Regions from separate parts of the Actinoallomurus vinaceus genome, predicted to be linked through region 1. Evidence: predicted binding sites of a transcription regulator. Region 1 holds the regulator's gene; each other region holds the start of a gene.
The links. The regulator LexA, encoded in region 1, represses DNA repair genes until DNA is damaged. The targets are predictions, from matches to a motif close to TCGAACANNTGTTCGA.
Positions count from the first base shown of each region.

Region 2: the regulator LexA is predicted to act here: its motif matches at 3,500-3,515, upstream of ABEA24_RS31520 (DUF6504 family protein).
Region 3: the regulator LexA is predicted to act here: its motif matches at 3,142-3,157, upstream of ABEA24_RS14645 (SAV_6107 family HEPN domain-containing protein).

Region 1 is NZ_BAABHK010000006.1:27,718-32,848, reverse strand. It holds gene ABEA24_RS21760 (vitamin B12-dependent ribonucleotide reductase) at 1-2,393, opposite strand, end outside; gene nrdR (transcriptional regulator NrdR) at 2,466-2,930, opposite strand; gene lexA (transcriptional repressor LexA) at 3,557-4,261, shown strand; gene leuS (leucine--tRNA ligase) at 4,309-5,131, opposite strand, start outside.
Region 2 is NZ_BAABHK010000010.1:111,489-116,619, forward strand. It holds gene ABEA24_RS31510 (putative cobaltochelatase) at 1-1,758, opposite strand, end outside; cobalamin riboswitch at 1,796-1,965, opposite strand; gene ABEA24_RS31515 (LLM class F420-dependent oxidoreductase) at 2,076-3,101, shown strand; gene ABEA24_RS31520 (DUF6504 family protein) at 3,105-3,380, opposite strand; gene ABEA24_RS31525 (hypothetical protein) at 3,560-3,835, opposite strand; gene ABEA24_RS31530 (helix-turn-helix domain-containing protein) at 4,199-5,044, shown strand; gene ABEA24_RS31535 (DUF397 domain-containing protein) at 5,072-5,131, shown strand, end outside.
Region 3 is NZ_BAABHK010000003.1:780,075-785,205, forward strand. It holds partial or broken gene ABEA24_RS14630 (aspartate carbamoyltransferase catalytic subunit) at 1-131, opposite strand, end outside; gene pyrR (bifunctional pyr operon transcriptional regulator/uracil phosphoribosyltransferase PyrR) at 128-664, opposite strand; gene bldD (transcriptional regulator BldD) at 1,214-1,708, shown strand; gene ABEA24_RS14645 (SAV_6107 family HEPN domain-containing protein) at 2,538-2,921, opposite strand; gene ABEA24_RS14650 (YbaK/EbsC family protein) at 3,266-3,730, shown strand; gene ABEA24_RS14655 (hypothetical protein) at 4,128-5,131, shown strand, end outside.

The DNA.
Region 1 (5,131 bases):
TTCTCGACCCAGGTCTCCAGCGGCACGCCGTACTGGAGGCTGATGGAGATCGCCATCGAGAAGGCGTCCATCACGCCGGCCAGGGTGGAGCCCTGCTTGCCGAGCTTGAGGAACACCTCGCCGAGCCCGTTGTCGGGGTAGCTCGAGGCCGTCATGTAGCCCTCGGCGCCGCCGACGGAGAACCGGGTGACGGTCGCGGACCGCTGCTTGGGCAGGCGGGTGCGGACCGGGCCGCGCTCGACGACCGGCGCCGGCGCCTCCTCGACCTTCTCCTCGGTCTTCTTCTTCGCCGCCGACAGCGGCTGGCCGACCTTGCAGTTGTCGCGGTAGATCGCGAGCGCCTTCAGGCCGAGCTTCCAGCCCTCGAAGTAGATCTTCTCGACGTCCTCGATCGTCGCCTGCTCCGGCATGTTCACGGTCTTGGAGATCGCGCCGGACAGGAACGGCTGCGTCGCGGCCATCATCCGCACGTGGCCCATCGGGCTGATGGCCCGCTCGCCCATCGCGCAGTCGAAGACCTCGTAGTGCTCGGCGCGCAGGCCGGGCGCGTCGACGACGTGGCCGTGCTCGGCGATGTACTCGACGACCGCCTCGATCTGCTCCTGCTGGTAGCCGAGCTTCTTGAGGGCGCGCGGCACGGTGTTGTTGACGATCTGCATCGAGCCGCCGCCGACCAGCTTCTTGTACTTGACCAGCGCCAGGTCGGGCTCGATGCCCGTCGTGTCGCAGTCCATCATGAGGCCGATCGTGCCGGTGGGCGCGAGCAGCGACGCCTGGGCGTTGCGGTAGCCGTTCCGCTCGCCGAGCTTGAGGCACTGCTGCCACTGCTTGGTGGCCTCGAGGTGGATGGACTTGTCCATCTCGTCGAGCGTGCGGATCTCGTCGTTGGCGACGGCGTGCTTGCGCATGACGCGCTTGTGCGCCTCGGCGTTGCGGGCGTAGCCCTCGTACGTGCCGACCGCGCCGGCCAGCTCGGCGGAGCGCCGGTAGGCCACGCCGGTCATCAGCGAGGTGATCGTGCCCGCGAGCGAGCGCCCGCCCTCGGAGTCGTACGCGTGGCCGGTCGCCATCAGCAGCGCGCCGAGGTTGGCGTAGCCGATGCCGAGCTGCCGGTACGCGCGCGTCGTCTCGCCGATCTTCTCGGTCGGGAAGTCCGCGAACGTGATGGAGATGTCCATCGCGGTGATGATCAGCTCGCAGAGCTTCACGAACCGCGCGACGTCGAAGGTGTTGTCCTCGCCCAGGAACTTCAGCAGGTTGATGCTGGCCAGGTTGCAGGACGAGTTGTCCAGGCTCATGTACTCCGAGCACGGGTTGCTGGCCGTGATGCGCCCGGTCTCGGGGTTGGTGTGCCAGTCGTTGATCGTGTCGTCGTACTGGATGCCCGGGTCCGCGCACGCCCAGGCCGCCTGGGCGAGCTTGCGGAACAGGCCCTTGGCGTCGATCTGCTCGATGGCCTCGCCCGTACGGCGGGCGCGCAGGCCGAAAGAGTCGCCCGACTCGACCGCGCGCATGAACTCGTCGGAGACACGGACGGAGTTGTTGGCATTCTGGTACTGGACGCTGACGATGTCCTTGCCGCCGAGGTCCATGTCGAAGCCGGCGTCGCGCAGGGCGCGGATCTTGTCCTCTTCGCGCGCCTTGGTCTCGATGAACTCCTCGACGTCGGGGTGGTCCACGTCCAGAACGACCATCTTCGCCGCGCGGCGGGTCGCGCCACCGGACTTGATGGTGCCCGCGGAGGCGTCGGCGCCGCGCATGAACGACACCGGGCCGCTCGCGGTGCCGCCGGAGGACAGCAGCTCCTTGCTGGAGCGGATGCGGGAGAGGTTCACACCCGACCCGGAGCCGCCCTTGAAGATCACACCCTCTTCCTTGTACCAGTCCAGGATCGACTCCATCGTGTCGTCCACGGACAGGATGAAGCAGGCGCTGACCTGCTGCGGGGAGGCCGTGCCGACGTTGAACCAGACCGGCGAGTTGAAGCTGAACACCTGGTTGACCAGGGCGTGCTTCAGCTCGTGGTCGAAGATCTCGGCGTCCTCGTCGGAGGCGAAGTAGCCGTTCTTGATGCCGGTCTCGGTGTAGACCCCGACGACCCGGTCGACCAGCTGCTTGAGGCTCCACTCGCGCTGCGGGGTGCCCACGGCGCCGCGGAAGTACTTCGACGTGACGATGTTGACCGCGTTGACCGACCAGGACGTGGGGAACTCGACGCCCTTCTGCTCGAAGTTCACCGACCCGTCGCGCCAGTTGGTCATGACGACGTCACGCCGCTCCCACTTGACGTCGTCATACGGGTGGACGCCCGGCCGCGTGAAGATGCGCTCCATCTTCACGCCCTTGCGGCTCGCCTTACCCCGTCGGGCTGAGCCGCTCACCGTCTCTGTCATGACATCCCCCTTCTCGGGCACACCAGGCCCACCTCCAGGATTACCCGTACAGCCCGCGGCGCGGGCGCCGCCCTACGACCGGGCGTCGCCGCCGTTCGCCACGCGCAGCGATTCGATTTCCTTGGCGAAGTCGTCGAGCGTCTCGAACCCCCGGTAGACGGAGGCGAATCGCAGGTACGCGACCTCGTCGAGTTCGCGGAGCGGACCGAGGATCGCCAGCCCGATCTGGTGCGAGGGGATCTCGGCGTTCCCCGTCGCCCGGATCGCCTCCTCGACCCGCTGGCCGAGCATGGCGAGGGCGTCCTCGTTGACGGGACGGCCCTGACACGCCCGGCGCACTCCGGCGATGATCTTGTCCCGGGAGAACGGCTCGGTGACGCCGCTGCGCTTGGCGACCATCATGAGCACCGTCTCCTGGGTGGTGAAGCGACGACCGCACTCCGGGCACGAACGACGGCGCCGGATGGCGGCTCCGTCGTCGGTGACGCGGCTGTCGATGACTCTGCTGTCGGTGTGTCGGCAGAACGGGCAGTGCATGCCTCCGGACTCCTCCCCCTGACAGCGGGTCACGCGCTCACCACGCGAACCTCACCTTGTAACCACAACCTATGGTGAACTACATCCATGTAACTACTAGATGTTGTGGTCCAACCGTAGAGCCCGACCGAGGGCATCGCAACCCGCTTGAGGCACCCGGCGCGAAGAGGCCGCCCACGAGGGGATCCACCGCCTCTACCGGCGTGTCGCGCCCTCCGCCCGGCGCGGCGATCCGCCGCCAGGGCACGCCTCACCTCATTGACCTGCGGCGACGCCGCCGACAGCCGAAACGGTGAAGTGGATCACATTGCGCCGGCGTTCTCGCGCGGGCGCATCCCCGAACCCCAAGCCTGCCATGCCCCGCCCGGGAGCACGACGGCGGCCACCCCCTTCCGAGCGCCGGCCATAGGACGGCGCCCGGCGATCACACCCGCCCTTCACCAACGCGCGGCAAGGAATTATTATCGAACGCATGTACGAACTAAAGACGACATAGCCCGGACCGTAAAATTCCACATTTTTCGAACACCTGTTTGATCATTTCCCGGAGAAGCGATAACGTCGCTCTACGGGAGTGAAATACCGGCGGCCGCACGTCACCGCAGAAGACATCCATCGGAGACACCATGAGCAAGGTTCGGGAAATGCCGGACGGCCCAGGCGACGAGAGCGGACTGACCGTCCGCCAACGCAAGGTGCTGGAGGTGATCAGGGACTCGGTCCAGCGGCGCGGCTACCCGCCGTCGATGCGCGAGATCGGCGAGGCCGTCGGGCTGACCAGCACCTCGAGCGTCTCCCACCAGCTCCGGACACTGCAGCGCAAGGGCTTCCTGCTGCGCGACCCGAACCGGCCGCGCGCGGTGGTCGTCCGCATGCCCGGATCCTCGGCGGTCGCCACCGAGTCCGACCACGAGGCGTACGAGATCACCAACGGCCAGGAGGCCCCGGCGCGCCCCGCCCCCGCGTACGTCCCGCTCGTCGGCCGCATCGCCGCCGGTGGCCCGATCCTCGCCGAGGAGGCCGTCGAGGACGTCTTCGCGCTGCCGAGACAGCTCGTCGGCGAGGGCACGCACTTCCTGCTGAACGTCACCGGTGACTCGATGATCGAGGCCGCCATCGCCGACGGCGACTGGGTCGTCGTGCGTCAGCAGCCCGTCGCGGAGAACGGCGACATCGTGGCCGCGATGATCGACGGCGAGGCCACCGTCAAGACGCTCAAGCGGCGCGACGACAAGGTCTGGCTGATGCCGCACAACCCGGCGTACGACCCCATCCCCGGCGACGACGCCACGATCCTCGGCCGCGTGGTGGCGGTCCTGCGCAAGATGTGATCCCACCCGGGTCGGCGACGTCGCACCGACCCGGGTGGATCCGCCCGTCAGGCGGGCACGATGTTCACGATCTTCGGAGCGCGCACGATGACCTTGCGGACGCCCCGGTCGCCCAGTGCCGCCCGGATCTTCTCCGAGTCCAGGGCCAGCCGCTCCAGGTCGCCCTCGGCGATGTCCGGAGACACCTCCAGACGGTCGCGGACCTTGCCCGCGACCTGTACGACACAGGTGACCGACTCCTGGACCAGCAGCGCCGGCTCGGCCGTCGGCCAGCCCGCCTTGGCCACCGGAGCCGTACGGCCCAGCCGCTCCCACATCTCATCGGCGGTGTACGGCGTGACCAGCGACAGCATGACCGCCAGGGTCTCGGCCGCCTCCCGCACCGCCGGGTCACCGGCCCCGGCGCCCGTGTCGATGGCCTTGCGCGCGGCGGACGTCAGCTCCATCATCCGCGCGATCGCCACGTTGTAGCGGTGCGCCTCGACCAGCCGGGTGACCTCGTCGATCGTCCGGTGCGTCGCCTTGCGCAGCTCGACGTCGCCCGTGGCGGGGTCGGCCCCCGGCGCGGACGTCACGTCGGCGGCCACGCGGAAGACCCGGGCCAGGAACTTCACCGAACCGGACGGGGACACGTCGGCCCAGTCGATGTCGTCCTCCGGCGGCCCCGAGAAGAGCATCGTCAGGCGTACGGCGTCGACGCCGTACTCGGCGATCTGCTCGCCCAGGTCGACCAGGTTGCCGGTCGACTTCGACATCGCCTTGCTGTTCAGGATGACCTGGCCCTGGTTGACCAGCCGCTTGAACGGCTCGGTGAAGTCGACCATCCCCATGTCGTACAGCACCTTGGTGAAGAACCGCGCGTACAGCAGG
Region 2 (5,131 bases), on a different contig from region 1:
TTCGGCGGACGTGCCCCGGAAGGTGATCAGGCCGACCTTGTCGCGGCGCTGGTAGGCGTCGAGGAGGAGGCTGAGCACGGCGCCCTTCACCGCGCGCATCCGCTGCCGGGCGGCCATCGAGCCGCTCGCGTCGACGACGAACAGCACCAGGTTGCCCTCACGGCCCTCCCGGACGCGCTCGCGCAGGTCGCCGGAGCGGATCACCAGCCCGGGGCCGGTGCGGCCGCGGGCGCGCTGGTACGGGGCGGCGGCGAGGAGCGTCGCCGTCAGGTGCAGCGAACGCGCGCCCGGCCGCGCGCCGGTCGTCCGGCCGTACGGCGTGCGGGCGCGCGAGCGGCGGCCCGGCGCGCCGTCGCCGAGGCCGGGCACGGTGAACACCCGCGTCCGGAAGACGGCGTCGGCGGGCGCGGGTTCCGGGGAGTCCACCCGGGTGCGCTCGCCATCGTCCTCGCTCGACGCGTCCCCGCCCGACAGCGCCTGCTCGATGTCGACCAGCGCCCCCTCCTGGGCGTCCCGCCCGTCGGAGCCGCCTGACCCGTCCGGGCCGGAGCCGCCCGGTCCGGGGCCGTCGGGGCCGTCGTCATCGTCGTCGGGGTCCTCGTCGCCGGGCTTGCGCCGGGCGTCCCAGTCGACCGTGACGTCCGGGTCGGGGCCGGTGTCGGGGGCGGGGCCGGGGTCCGGCTCGCTGCCCCCGCGCGGGCGGGGCACGTCCGGAACGGACGAGCCGGGGGCGTCGTCGGAGTCGTAGTCGCCGGTGTTCTCGAGGACGTCGTCGAGCTTCTCCTCGTCCAGGCCCGGCGCGTCGAAGGGGTCGCGGCGGCGCCGGTGCGGGAGGGCGAGCCGGGCGGCGAGGCGAACGTCGGCGGCGGTGACGACCGTCCGGTCGTGCCAGGCGGCGAGGGCCATCGCGGCGCGGGCCATCACGATGTCGGCCCGCAGCCCGTCCACCTCGAACGCGGCGCACACCGCCGTGATCTGGCGTAGCGCGCCGTCCGGCAGCACGACCTCGGGGAGCCTGGCGCGGGCCTGCCCGATGCGCCAGGCCAGCTCGGCCTCGGCCCGCGCCCAGCCGAGCGCGAACGCCGCGGGATCGGCCTCGTAGGCCAGGCGTCGCCGGACGACCTCCGCCCGCTCCTCCGGGTCGCGGGTGGCGGCCACCTCCACCGTCAGGCCGAACCGGTCGAGCAGCTGCGGCCGCAGCTCGCCCTCTTCGGGGTTCATCGTGCCGACCAGCAGGAACCGGGAGGCGTGCCGGATGGACACGCCCTCCCGCTCGACGTACGAGTGCCCCATCGCGGCGGCGTCGAGGAGCAGGTCGACGAGGTGGTCGTGGAGCAGGTTCACCTCGTCGACGTACAGGACGCCGCGGTGGGCGTCGGCCAGCAGGCCGGGCTGGTACGCCTGGACGCCCTCCGTCAGGGCGCGTTCGAGGTCGAGGGAGCCGGTGAGGCGGTCCTCCGCGGCGCCGATCGGCAGCTCCACGAGCCGCGCCGGCCGGACCAGCGTGCCGTCGTCGTAGCCGTGCGGCCCGTCGGGGCACTGCGGGTCCGGCGCCTGCGGGTCGCAGGAGAACCGACAGTCCGCCACGACCGCGACGTCCGGCAGCAGCGCGGCGAGGCCGCGCACGATGGTGGACTTGGCGGTGCCCTTCTCGCCACGGACCAGCACGCCGCCGACGGCCGGGGAGACCGCGTTGATCAGGAGGGCGAGCTTGAGGTCGTCCAGCCCCGTGATGGCGGAGAACGGATAGGTGTTCACCCGGTGGTCGTCCTTTCCTCGGGTTAACGCGCCCGTAGGTGGTCTGGCATCGGCGGCCGGAGTCTCCTGGCTCCCGGATCGCCGCCCGCCCTCAGCCTTCCGACTCACGCCGTGGCCTTTGTTGAGGAAGAACTCCCCGGTCACAGTTGCGCGACAGCCCCGGATTCGCACCGGGTTCCTCCGCGTACCGCCGGAAGACAGCATGACATATCCGGCCTGACCCGCGACACCGCAGGTCCGGCGCACGGCCTCCAGCCCGTGCCGGATCGACGCCGATCTGCTTAAATAGAACGCGTTCTAGTTTTTGGGAGGCGCGGATGAGGCTCGGCATCAACGTCGGCTACTGGCAGCGGGATCCGGAAGACGCGACCGAGATCGTACTGGCCGCCGAGCGACTCGGCTACGAGTACGTCTACACCGCGGAGGCGTACGGCTCCGACGCGTTCACCACGCTCGCCTGGTACGGCGCCCGGACGTCGCGCATCAAGCTGGGCACGGCGGTGGTCCAGATGTCCGCCCGCACCCCCGCCGCGACCGCCATGCACGCGCTGACGCTCGACGCGCTGTCCGGCGGCCGGCTCACGCTCGGGATCGGCGCGTCCGGTCCCCAGGTCGTCGAGGGCTGGTACGGCGTGCCGTTCGCCCGGCCACTGGAGCGCACGCGCGAGTACGTGCGGATCATGCGGGACGTCTGGCGGCGCGAGGAGCCGGTGACCTCCCCCGGTCCCCACTACCCGCTGCCGCTGCCGCCGTCGGCGTATGGTCCCGGCCGCGTCACGGGCCTCGGCAAGCCGCTCAAGTCGATCGTCCATCCGGTGCGCCCGCGGATCCCGGTCTACCTCGGCGCGGAGGGGCCGAAGAACATCGCCCTCGCCACCGAGCTCGCGGACGGCTGGCTGCCGCTCTTCGTCGATCCGACCCAGATCGAGGCGGTGTTCGGCGCGTCGCTGGCGGGCCGCCGGGAGGGGTTCGACATCGCCGCGACCGTGACGACGATCGTGACGGACGACCTGGCGACCGCGCTGGAGTTCGCCAAGATCCCGCTGGCGTTCTACATCGGCGGGATGGGCGCCAAGGACCGCAACTTCCACCTCGACCTGATCGGGCGGCTGGGCTACGCCGAGGAGGCGGTACGCGTACAGGAGCTGTTCCTGTCGGGCCGGCGCGACGAGGCGATCAAGGCGGTGCCGGACGAGCTGGCCGACTCCATCTCCCTGCTCGGCCCGATCGGCCGCATCAAGGAACGCCTCCGGCTGTGGCAGGACTCCCCCGTGACCACGCTCCTCATCGCCGGAGTGAAGGACGAACCGACCCTGAAGGCCGTCCGCGACCTCGTGTCCTGAGATCTAGCTCCAGGCACGGGAGAGCATCCACGTGCCGGTCGCCTGGTCGTGACGCAGCTCGTACACGCCGATCGCCCGGTCCGGGGTGGCCTCGACGCGCCAGAACTCGCGCTCGGCGCCCTCCGGGGCCTCAGGGTGCCGCTCGTGCCACCAGTCGCGGGTGGTGACCCAGCGGTCCAGGACCCGCAGCACGGTGTAGAGCCGGCCGCGCCAGACGAAGCGCGAAGGCCTGCCGTCGCTGAGCCAGACCTCGACCGGGTCGCCGTACACCCGGCTCATCGGCCGCCGCCCGGCACGTCTCCACGCCCCGCGAACCCTTTGCTCGCTCCGCCCACGCGGGCCGCCCACCTTCCGGATCGGTGACAGAGAGTGAGCCTGGGGGAAGGCAGGCGATGGGTTCGAACATACGTTCGGTAGTGGGATTTGTAAAGTGCCGATCGGCAGACGGCCGCCGCGACTCAGCGGCCGAGGGAGCGCGCGATCGCCTCGGCGGCACGCGCGGGGTCGGCGGCGTCCGCCTGGCCGGCCCGGCCCCACAGGTACGACCAGGCGATCCGGGACGTCGGCATGGCGAGGACCATCACGCTCCGCCCGCCGGCCGGGTCGACCACGCGCAGCATGGGCTCGTCGGTTCCGATCAGCACGCCGTGCAGACCGCGCGCCTCGACCTCGCGGGCGAGCGCTTCCAGGTGGCGGCGCCGCGGCCCGGACAGGGAATCCGCAGTGGCGGCCATGGGATGCCACCCCTCTCGCGCTTGGACGATACGGCAGGAAGGGGTACGCCCTGGGGCGTTGAACAGGTAAGGTGCCATCCGGTGGCAAAAGGTGCCCAGATGGCAACGGTGAGTGACCTTCCCTGTCAGGATGTCCTCCCCCACTTTGACGTGCAAGTATTTTCGGACAAATAGATCAGACGGATTCGGCATCACCCGTGCACAGTTCAACGGCCCTTCCGCGGTCCGGCCGAAGGTTTCGGCCTCGTCCACCGCGGCCCACCATCGCTCCTTCTTCTCCTTGCCATACCCGCAGGACGCTCGCCATGGAGGTGCCCCATGTCCGATGGCCGTAGTCCAACCGTTCGACGCCGCCGCCTGGGAATGGAACTGCGCAGGCTCCGCGAAACCGCGGGTCTCATGATCGAAGACGTCGCGAAGCACCTGGAGTGCTCGATGTCGCGCGTCAGCCGCATCGAGACCGGCAAGTCGGTGGCGCGCATCCGCGACGTACGGGACATGCTCGACCTCTACGGGCTGCCCGAGGGCTCCCAGCGCGACCAGCTCCTCGGGCTCGCCAAGGACGCCCAGCAGCGCGGCTGGTGGACCGAGTACGAAGCGGTGCTGTCCACGTCCGCGGGTCTGGACACCTACATCGGCCTCGAGGCCTCCGCTGCATCCATTCGAACGTTCCAGACCCACCTGGTGCCCGGTCTCCTGCAGACCGAGGAGTACGCCCGCGCACTGATCAAGGCCGGCCGGCCCGGCGAGACGCCCGAGAACGTCGACCGGCGCATCGCGCTGCGCACCCGCCGCCAGGCCATGCTGCAGGAGTCCGGCCGCCTGGAGCTGTGGACCGTGATCGACGAGGCGGTCCTGCGCCGGCCGATCGGCGGCATCACCGTGATGCGGGCCCAGCTGATGCGGCTGCTCGAGGCCGGCGAGCTGCCCGGCGTCACCATCCAGGTACTGCCGTTCGCGCGTGGCGCCCACCCCGGCGTCGACGGGGCCTTCACGATCATCGGCTTCCCCGACCCGACCGACCTGGACGTCGTCTACATCGACTGTCCTGCCGGGAACATCTTCCTCGAGAAGGAGAAGGACGTCCGCCGTCACACGACCTGGTTCGACCATCTGCGGGCCGCTGCGCTGCCACCCGACGAGTCAGCCGAGTTCATCGCGGCAGCGGCGGACGAGTTCAAGAATGCGTCCCCGTACCCACGGGGGTGATTTCAGCACCAGGAAGGAGAGCAGGGGATGAGTGGCCACCCCGATCTCACCGACGTCGGCTGGCGCAAGAGCAGCCGTAGTTCCAAC
Region 3 (5,131 bases), on a different contig from region 1:
GTGCGCCCGCGCAGCGTGGGCAGCTTCTTGATCGGGCGATCGGCGATCCGGGACAGCTCCTCGGCCGTGTCGAGGATGAGCAGCGCGTCGTCCCGGGTGAGATCGGCCGCCGAGATCAGGTGGCGCTTCACTTGGGCACCTCCAGCACGACGGCGTCCCGGCCGTCGGTCTCGGCGAGCAGCACCCTGACCTTCTCGCGGGTGCTGGTCGGAAGGTTCTTGCCGACGTAGTCGGCGCGGATGGGCAGCTCCCGGTGGCCGCGGTCGACCAGGATGGCGAGCTGCACGGAGCGCGGGCGGCCGAGGTCGTTCAGCGCGTCGAGGGCCGCACGGACGGTGCGGCCGGAGTAGAGGACGTCGTCGACGAGGACGACGACGCGGTCGTCGACCCCCTCGGGCGGCAGCTCGGTGCGGCCGAGGGCGCGCGCCGGGCGCAGGCGCAGATCGTCGCGGTACATCGTCACGTCGAGCGAGCCCCGCGGGACGGGGGTGCCTTCCACGTCGGTGATCCGCTCGGCCAGCCGGGCGGCGAGCGTGACCCCGCGTGTCGGGATGCCGAGCAGGACGATGTCGCGGCCGCCCTTGGTGCGCTCGAGGATCTCGTGGGCGATCCGAGTGAGCGCCCGCCGGATGTCGGGGGCCTCGAGAACGGTCTTGTGACTCACATCACTATCGGGTGACGGTCCGTGCGCAGGCACGGAGGCAGCACTCACCGCGATACCTCCTTTCCCGCCTCTCTGGACGGGTCTTAAAGGACGTCGGGCGCTATCACGGTAGCAGCCCGGGCGTACACGCCCCACACCGGCACCGTCACGTTTCCGCTGGTGACGACGCTGCGCAAACGGGCCGCCGGACGCCGGGCCGGGGATATGGCAAGCTTTTACCCAACGGTCGACGGCCCTCACGGCGCCGGCCCACCGGATCCCGCGAGCCCCTGCGGGCAAGGGATTCCGGGCCCTCCGAGTCCCTCGTCGGAGCCCCTCCGAGCGCCGACTGTTTCGCCGCTTTTTTCCAATCAGCTTGACCTGGGGCTCGACCCGTTTTACCGTCACTGTCCGTAACCATCCCAGGAGATGGACCCCTCGGGCAGTCGGCCCCCCGGCCGGCTGAGAGTGCGCCGTACGGCACACCCGTCTCGGGGCGGCGGGGTTTCCCGTCCGGGGTCTCCTCCCGGGGCCACTATCGACGACGAGAAAGTGAGCCTGGGGGCCGCGATGCCGTCTGAATACGCTAAGGCTCTCGGCGCGAGACTTCGCGCCATCCGTACCCAGCAGGGCCTGTCCCTGCACGGTGTGGAGGAGAAATCACGTGGCCGCTGGAAGGCCGTCGTCGTGGGTTCGTACGAGCGGGGCGACCGCGCCGTCACCGTTCAGAAGCTGGCCGAGCTCGCCGAGTTCTACGGCGTGCCGGTGTCCGAGTTGCTCCCCGGCGGAGCCGCGCCGAGCCCGCTCGGCCCGACGCCGAAGCTCGTGATCGATCTCGAGCGACTCCAGCAGCTTCCGAAGGACAAGGCCGGTCCACTCGCCCGTTACGCCGCGACGATCCAGAGCCAGCGGGGCGACTACAACGGAAAGGTCCTGTCCATCCGGCAGGAGGATCTGCGTTCGCTGGCGGTGATCTACGACAAGTCACCGACGGAGCTCACCGAGGAGCTCATCGGCTGGGGCGTCCTCGATCCTGAGGCACGCCGCGCTGTCGAGGCGTTCTGATCCATAAATTGTGATCGTGCGGCCCCCACGGGTCGCCGCATGATCGATGCGTCGTGACGGAGCCCGTCCGGCATGCCACCGGACGGGTTTCTTCATGCCCGCGCGCGGTCCGCCACGTCGCAGATCGCGCCGCCGCACGGCCCGGCCTCTCTCGGCCGAGCCTGCGCGCAGCAGCCACCCGCACCAGCCCTGCGCCCGTACCGAGCCGCCGCTCGGCATCGACAGCCGCGCGACCCGGCCCCTCTCAGCCGAGCATGCGCGCAGCAGCCACCCGCACCAGCCCTGCGCGCATACCGAACGCCACGCGACCCGGACCCTTTCGGCCGAGAATGCGTGCAGCGGCCACCCGCACCGGCGCGCGTACCGAACCGCCGCTCGCCGTCGGCAGCCGCACGTATGCGATCGCCGGCGTTCATCGCGCCCTACGAGGCCGGCGCCCGGCTGCGAGCCGGGCCTTCACCTCATCGGCGTCGAGGCCGGATCCGGCACGGGGGGACCGACCGCCACGAGGATCCGCTGCTCGACCGCGTCCTCGCCGTCGGCCTGCGCCGGGACGTCGACGACACCGGCCTCCGCCAGTGCGCCATCCCACCAGGAGGGACTTGTCCCTCGCCACGGGACGGCGTGATTCAGGGACCACCGACCCGCGGATCGCCGGCCACGGCCTGTGCCGGATCACCGAGGGCAGCGCGCCGCGGGCCGGGTGCCACCCGGCGGACCGTGGAAATGGTGAGCGGCCGCGCGGGTCCCGTCGCTTCGGGGGGAGGTCCACGACGGGACCCGCGGGCACGAACCGTGCTCCGGTGAAGAGCCGGTCCCCAGAGGGGCTTCAGCCGGCAGCGGGCAGCATGGGCTGGCCCGGGACGCCGAGGGTCGTTTCGACGAGTGACACGAAGATCTCCGCGTCGCGCAGGAGCTCATCGGCCTCGTCCGCGGTGACCGCGCGCGGCAGGCCGGCCTCCGCCGCTGCGCGCTTGTCGGCGCCGGCGGCGAAGAACGCCGCCCACTCACGCAGCGCGGGCTCGGCCTCGGGGAGCAGCACCCAGACGCTGCGCGGTCTACCACGGGTGCGCGATCCGGGATCGGCGCGCTCGGCGAGTACGGCGGCGGCCGCGCGCAACGCCGCCAGGTGCGCCGCGACATAGCGCAGCGCGGGGGCGGCCGACTCCGCGGCCTCGATCAGGCCGCGCCGGGCCGTCTGGAGGAGTGACATCGCCGATGCGGCGGGCCTGCGCGGTGGCGTAGGACGAAGGGGGGCGGCAGTTGACGACCTTGCGGACATGACATGCCTCCTTCCGCTCGGCGGGCCCGAGGGCCCAGGGGGGCCGGGCGAAGCGCTTCCCCTCGCCCCGCCCGGCCGTCGCATCCCGCCCGGCATGCGCTGCCCGCGAGAGACGATCCCCTCGGCGCGGGCCGCGAGTCCCGCGCCGTACTCGAACACAGGTTCGAGCATGTACTTCAGTAAAGCGTCCGCCGCCCCATTCGTCAACGTGTTCGAATAGATGTGTCTTCGCAGTTCGGAACCTCTTACCTCACGCCTGGCCGTAGGGTGCTGCCATGCACCCCAACGTCGAAAACGTCGCCGCCCGCCTGCGCGAACTGGGCGCCACCGGGCAGGTCCGCGAGCTTCCGGAGGCCGCCCCGACGGCCGCCACCGCCGCGGCTCAGCTCGGCTGCGACGTCGGCGCCATCGCGAACAGCCTGATCTTCGCCGCCGACGGCGAGCCGCTGCTCGTGCTGACCAGTGGAGCGCACCGGGTGGACACCACCGGGCTCGCCGAGCGGATCGGCGTCGCCCGGATCAAGCGGGCGGACCCCGAGTTCGTCCGGGCGGCGACCGGGCAGCCCATCGGAGGCGTCGCGCCCCTCGGCCACCCTGAGCCGATCCGTACGCTCGTCGACGAATGGCTGGCCAAGTACGACGTCGTCTGGGCCGCCGCCGGACATCCCCACACCGTCTTCCCCACCTCGTACGACGAACTGCTCCGCCTGACCGGCGGCACACCGGCCGACGTCGCATAGCCCACCCGCCCGGCCACGGCACGGCGGGTGTGACGCAGCCCACCCACCCGACCGACGGCGCGCCGAGCCCGCGCAGCCCACCTGCCCGCCGACGGCACGCCGGCCGATGCCGCATAGACCACCCGCCCGACCACGACACGGCGGATGTCGCGCAGCCCACCTGCCCAATCGGCGGCACACAGACCGACGCCGCTCAGCCCGCTCGGGTGACCGGAGCCGGACGGTCCGTCACGGCATCGGGCCCGCGTCGCCGGGGACAACGGCCGACAGGCGGTGATACAACGGTCACCGGAGGCTCGAGCGCACTCTTCGGAGCTGGTGCCCTATGGCTGGACAGGACGGTCTACGTGCCAGTGCGGCGCGAGACAAGGATTTCGTCGGCCTCGACACGGCCGCGATGGCTGAGCTGATCCAGCAGATGACGAGCGCCTCGAACGCCATCACCGCCTGGTTGCGCACGAACGCCGCGCTGCCCCCGAGCGTCCCGCGCACCGGCCTCCGCCAGGCCGCGGCCGTCGAGAGCTGGGTCCGCGCCCAGCCGGGGATGCTCGGCCGGCGACGGGCCTACGCCATCGCGCATCTGAGCAAGGGCGCCGCGAACATGCCCCGGGTCGGCGTGGGCCGGCTCGGCGGCCGTCCGGGCCGTACGACACCGGCCGGTGCGGGACACGCCGTCGGCCACTTCCCCGACGCGCACGCCGCGACCCGAGCGGGGGCCGCCGACGGGGCCGCGATCCACGCGGCGCTCGGCGCCCACCGTCCGATCCCAGCCGACGTCTGGAAGCGACTGTCAGCCGACGCCGACGACCCCGACTACGCCAAGGGGCTCTACTCCCGTCTCGGCCCGGCCGGCAGCGCCGACCTGATCGCCGCCGCGCTCGGCCACGAGGCGCGTCTGGCCGCCGTCCGGGAGTCGCTGGGCCTGGCGAGCCACCATCTGCGGATGGACGAGAAGTGGCTCCGCGAGCTCCTCGACGAGGCGTCGCGGAAGGGCGTGCACGACGACGTCGTCCACGTGCTGGAGCACTCCGGGCTCGACCGGCGCGCGAAGGTCGCTCTCGGCCACATCGGGCTGACGCACCTGGCCGCGATCCCGCCGGGGCACCGGTTCCCCACTCCGCGCCCGCCGCATGAGGCGATGGTCCGCGCGGCCGCGACAGACCCCGAGGCGGCGGCCGAGCTCTACGCCCGCCACTCCGAGACCGTGCACCGGGCCTTGGCGGCCTGCCCGGGCTCGACGGCGCTGCAGCGCCTCGCCGGCCACGCCACGACCGCCCACGCCACCACCGGTCACACCGCGGCCGTCCACCCGGCCGACGCCCACCATGCGGCCGCCGACGCCCAAGCCGCGGCCAACGCCACCGATCACGTCACGACCGCCCATACGACCGACGTCGAGGC